Regions from separate parts of the Streptomyces sp. iso_384 genome, predicted to be linked through region 2. Evidence: riboswitches for the same ligand, from Rfam matches in the RefSeq annotation. Region 2 holds a riboswitch; the other holds the start of a gene.

Region 1 (2,384 bases), 5.2 Mb from region 2:
TGGCCAGCGACTTGGCGATGGTGTTCGGCTTCTGGGGCCGTACGACGTCGTGACCGGCCTTGAAGGCGGCGGAGACCGGGGAGCAGCCCTCGGCCTGGGCGCCGAAGATCTTGTACGGCTTGTCCTCGACGAGGCCGAGCTTGATCAGCTCCTGGAGCCCCTTGTCGATCTTCGTGAGCTGGGAGCCGGACGCGATCGGGATGACGATCTGGTCGGGCAGCCGCCAGCCGAGCTGCTCGCAGATCTCGTACGCCAGCGTCTTGGAACCCTCGCCGTAGTACGGGCGGAGGTTGACGTTGACGAAGCCCCAGCCCTCGCCGAGCGGGTCGCCGATGAGCTCGGAGCAGAAGCGGTTGACGTCGTCGTAGTTGCCCTCGATGCCGACCAGTTCACCGCCGTACACCGCGGCCATGACGACCTTGCCCTGCTCCAGGTCGTGCGGGATGAACACGCAGGAGCGCAGTCCGGCACGGGCGGCGGCGGCGCCGACGGCTCCGGCCAGGTTGCCCGTGGAGGAGCAGGAGAGGGTGGTGAAGCCGAAGGCGCGGGCGGCCTCGACGGCGATCGCGACGACGCGGTCCTTGAAGGAGTGCGTCGGGTTGCCGGAGTCGTCCTTCACGTACAGGCCGCCGGTGACGCCCAGCTCACGGGCGAGGTTGTCGGCCTTGACCAGCTTGGTGAAGCCGGGGTTGATGTTGGGCTTCTCCGCGACGTCGGAGGGCACCGGCAGCAGCGGTGCGTAGCGCCAGATGTTGTTCGGACCGGCCTCGATGCGCTTCCGCAGCTCCTCCGGGGAGCCGGTGGGCAGGTCGTAGGCCACTTCCAGCGGTCCGAAACAGGACGCACAGGCGAAAAGCGGGCCGAGCTCGAAACGCTCGCCGCACTCGCGGCAGGAAAGCGCCGCGGCGGGACCGAGGTCCACGGGGGCGGTGGTGGCAGTACCTGCAACGGTCTGAACAGCCATGATGGCGGAGGCCCTTTCTCCTCATCTTCCTTGCGACGCATTTCGCCACAAGACGGAATTGGCACCTTCCCCACCGTGACCTCGCGGTCGGCAGGAGGGTTGCCGGGACTTCAACGGGCCGTTCCCTCAGTCCCTCTGGATGAGCTCTATGGCGCTGGATCTTCGATCCAGGCGTTTATGTGCGGTCCGACCCCGACATGCGACGGCCATACGCGTTGTTCAAGACTGTAACCGAAGCATCGGACCGTTGAGATAGTCGTCCGAACCGCGAGATGGATCACACACAGGGAGTGCCGACCGTGCTCGAAGAGGTGGAACGCTGGCTGACCAGGCGTTCCTGGTCGTCCGGCGACCGCCCGCTGAACCGGCTCACCGACGCCCGGAACGCCGATCCGCGCGTCACGTCGGTGAGCGTCGTGCTGCCCGCGCTGAACGAGGAGGCCACGGTCGGCACGATCGTGGCGACGATCCGCCGGGAGCTGATGGAGAAGGTCCGGCTGGTCGACGAACTCGTGGTGATCGACTCCGGCTCCACCGACGCCACCGCCGCCGTGGCGCGGGCGGCGGGCGCCCGGGTGGTCCACCGGGACGCGATCCTGCCCCGGATCCCGCCCCTGCCCGGCAAGGGCGAGGTGCTGTGGCGGTCGCTCCTGGTGACCAGCGGCGAGATCGTCTGCTTCGTCGACGCCGACCTCAAGGACTTCTCGGCGGACTTCGTCTCGGGCACGGTCGGGCCGCTGCTCACCGATCCGGCCGTCCAGTTCGTCAAGGCGATGTACGACCGCCCGCTCGGCGACAGCGCGGGGCAGGGCGGTCGCGTCACCGAACTGGTGGCACGCCCGCTGCTCAATCTGCACTGGCCGCAGCTGGCCGGATTCGTACAGCCGCTGGGCGGCGAGTACGCGGTGCGGCGGTCCCTGCTGGAGCGACTGCCGTTCCCGGTCGGTTACGGAGTGGAGCTGGGCCTGCTGGTCGACGCGCTGCACACGGTGGGCCTGGACGCGCTGGGCCAGGTCGACGTCGGCGTGCGCATCCACCGCCACCAGGACGGGCAGGCGCTGGGCCGGATGGCGGCGGCGATCTACCGCACGGCGCAGCTGCGGCTCTCCCGGGGCCATCTGGTGCGGCCCGCGCTGACCCAGTTCGAGCGCGGCGAGGACGGTTTCGTGCCGCGCACCCATGCGGTGGACACGGAGGAGCGGCCGCCGATGCGGGAGATCGCGGAGTACGCGGAGCGCCACGCGGCGTGAGCGGGTGGGGCGCGTGCCCCTCCGAGGCGTTTGACGGCTTCCCGAACGGGCTAGGTTCCGCTACATGGTCTCCGAGCACACGTCTTCCTCGAATGCCCAGGTTCTCGTCGCGTCCAACCGCGGCCCGATCACGTACACGCTCGGCGAGGACGGGACGCTGGACTCCAAGC
Region 2 (2,384 bases):
CCCACCAGCTCCTGCTCCCGGGCGACCAGGGAGTCGAAGCCCGCCTCGGTCAGGGCCTTGCAGGCGGAGGCGATGGAGTAGACACCGATGACGTTGGGCGAACCGGCCTCGTGGCGGGCGGCCGTGGTGTGCCAGTCGACGTCCACACCGCCGTCGGCGCGCCGGGCGACCTTGCGGGAGGCGCCGCCGCCGGCGAGGTACGGCTCGGCCGCCTGGAGCCAGTCGGCGCGGCCGGCCAGGACCCCGGAGCCGAAGGGCGCGTACAGCTTGTGGCCGGAGAACGCGACCCAGTCGACGTCCAGTTCGGCGATGTCCACCGGGTGGTGCGGGGCGAGCTGGGCGGCGTCCAGGACGATGCGGGCGCCGTGCGCGTGGGCGGCGGCGGCCAGTTCCCGCACCGGCCACAGCTCACCGGTCACATTGGAGGCGCCGGTGACGCAGACGAGGGCCGGGCCGTAGGGGTCGCGGTCGGCGAGCGCGCGTTCCAGGGTCTCCACCGCCTGGCCCGGGGTGCGGGGCGCGTCGAGGTAGGTGACCTGGGCGTCGCGCCAGGGCAGCAGGGAGGCGTGGTGCTCGGTCTCGTACACGAAGACCTGGCAGTCGGCGGGGATCGCGGCGGCCAGCAGATTGAGGGAGTCGGTGGTGGAGCGGGTGAAGACCACCTGGTCCTCGACGCGGCAGCCGAGGAACTCCGCGACCGTGCGGCGGCTGTTCTCGAAGAGGTCGGTGGAGAGCTGCGAGAGGTAGCCGGCGCCGCGGTGGACGCTGCCGTAGTACGGGGCGTACGCGGCGACGTCGTCCCAGACCCGCTGGAGGGCGGGGGCGCTGGCGGCGTAGTCGAGCGCGGCGTAGGTGACCTCACCGCCGGTGACGAGCGGAACGGTGACGTCCTGCCCCAGAACGGGCAGCGGGGTACAAACCGACGAGTCGAGGGCAGCGGTGGAGACAGACATGGCGAACTCCCGTAACAGGCAGGCGAATTCCACGCGCCTGCGGATACGCGACGGCGCGGAGAAGGAAGAAAGAAGGTGCGCTGAAGAAGGGCGGTCAGCACAGGGCGTGGAGAAGCCCTGGGACGAGCCCTAGGGCCTGTCGTCACCTTCCCGTCGTCGCCCGACGGCGGCCGGGCGGCGCATGATGCGTGCGATCGCAAGGCGCCGGAATGGCCTCGTAGCGGAGCTACCAGGGCATTTCGGCAACGCCGCGAGCGTGCGTGCCAGGTGCCGCCCGGCAGACGGGAAGGTGACGACAGGCCCTAGCGCATTCGCTTGCTCACAAGAGACTCCCTAGGGACCAGGACCCCGGGGGCTGACATCCGCTGGATGCCGAGGGGCCCGCGCTTGCCGCAGACCTCGCTGCCTACGGCCTGGTCTTCACCCGGGGCACCCCGCCACGGACGGAGGGTTGCCGGACAGCGGGCCGGGGCCGTAGTCGCTGTCACTCATGACCTGCGCAGCATCTTGCCATACGTGTCCACACGCGCAAGGGCGCGGTCCGGCATCCGGACCGCGCCCTGCGTCACACCGTGTGCTCCGGAGGTGTCTCTCCGGCGCGCTCAGGCGTTGCTGGCCGCGATCCAGCGCTCCAGCGCACGCTTGGCGGCTCCGGAGTCGATGGCCTCGGCCGCCACCGCGATCTTCGCCGCGAGCTGCTCGGCCAGCGGGCCGGCTCCCGGGTCCAGGGCGACCAGGGCGGCCGCCGAGTTGAGCAGCACCGCTTCCCGTACCGCACCCGTCTCGCCGTCCAGCAGGCGGCGGGCCACATCGGCGTTGTACGAGGCGTCGGCGCCGCGCAGCGCCTCGACGGGCACGATGGGCAGCCCGACGTCGCGCGGGTCGAAGGCCTCCTCGCGGACCGCGCCGTCGCGGACCACCCAGACCCGGGAGGTGGCGGTGGTGGTCAGCTCGTCGAGCCCGTCGTCGCCGCGGAAGACCAGCGCGGAGTTGCCCCGGTCGGCGAGCACGCCCGCGACGATGGGCGCCATCCGGGCGTCGGCGACGCCGACCGCCTGGGCACGCACCTGGGCCGGGTTGGTGAGGGGGCCCAGGATGTTGAACGTGGTCTGCGCGCCGAGCTCCTTGCGGGCCTTGGCGGCGTACCGCAGGGCGGGGTGGAACTTCACGGCGAAGCAGAAGGTGATGCCCGCCGCCTCGGCGACCTCGACGACCCGCTGCGGGGTCAGCTCCAGGTTGACGCCGAGCTTCTCCAGTACGTCGGAGGAGCCGCTCGCGGAGGAGGCGGCGCGGTTGCCGTGCTTGACGACCTTGGCGCCGGTGCCGGCGATGACGATCGCGGACATGGTCGAGATGTTGACCGTCTTGGCGAGGTCGCCGCCGGTGCCGACGATGTCGACGGTGCGGCCGGGCACCTGGATGGTGTTGGCG

Evidence for each region. Region 2 has a riboswitch for S-adenosylmethionine ahead of AC0VY3_RS09625 (aminotransferase class V-fold PLP-dependent enzyme). Riboswitches for the same ligand answer to the same signal wherever they lie in the genome.
Region 1: it holds a riboswitch for S-adenosylmethionine, as region 2 does, so the genes downstream of both, thrC (threonine synthase) here and AC0VY3_RS09625 (aminotransferase class V-fold PLP-dependent enzyme) in region 2, are expected to answer to the same signal.

Annotation. Positions count from the first base shown of each region.
Region 1 is NZ_JBWBTT010000001.1:7,382,466-7,384,849, forward strand. It holds gene thrC (threonine synthase) at 1-964, opposite strand, end outside; SAM riboswitch class I at 983-1,110, opposite strand; gene AC0VY3_RS33210 (glucosyl-3-phosphoglycerate synthase) at 1,264-2,214, shown strand; gene AC0VY3_RS33215 (alpha,alpha-trehalose-phosphate synthase (UDP-forming)) at 2,279-2,384, shown strand, end outside.
Region 2 is NZ_JBWBTT010000001.1:2,207,179-2,209,562, reverse strand. It holds gene AC0VY3_RS09625 (aminotransferase class V-fold PLP-dependent enzyme) at 1-953, opposite strand, end outside; SAM riboswitch class IV at 1,332-1,449, opposite strand; gene trpD (anthranilate phosphoribosyltransferase) at 1,556-2,384, opposite strand, start outside.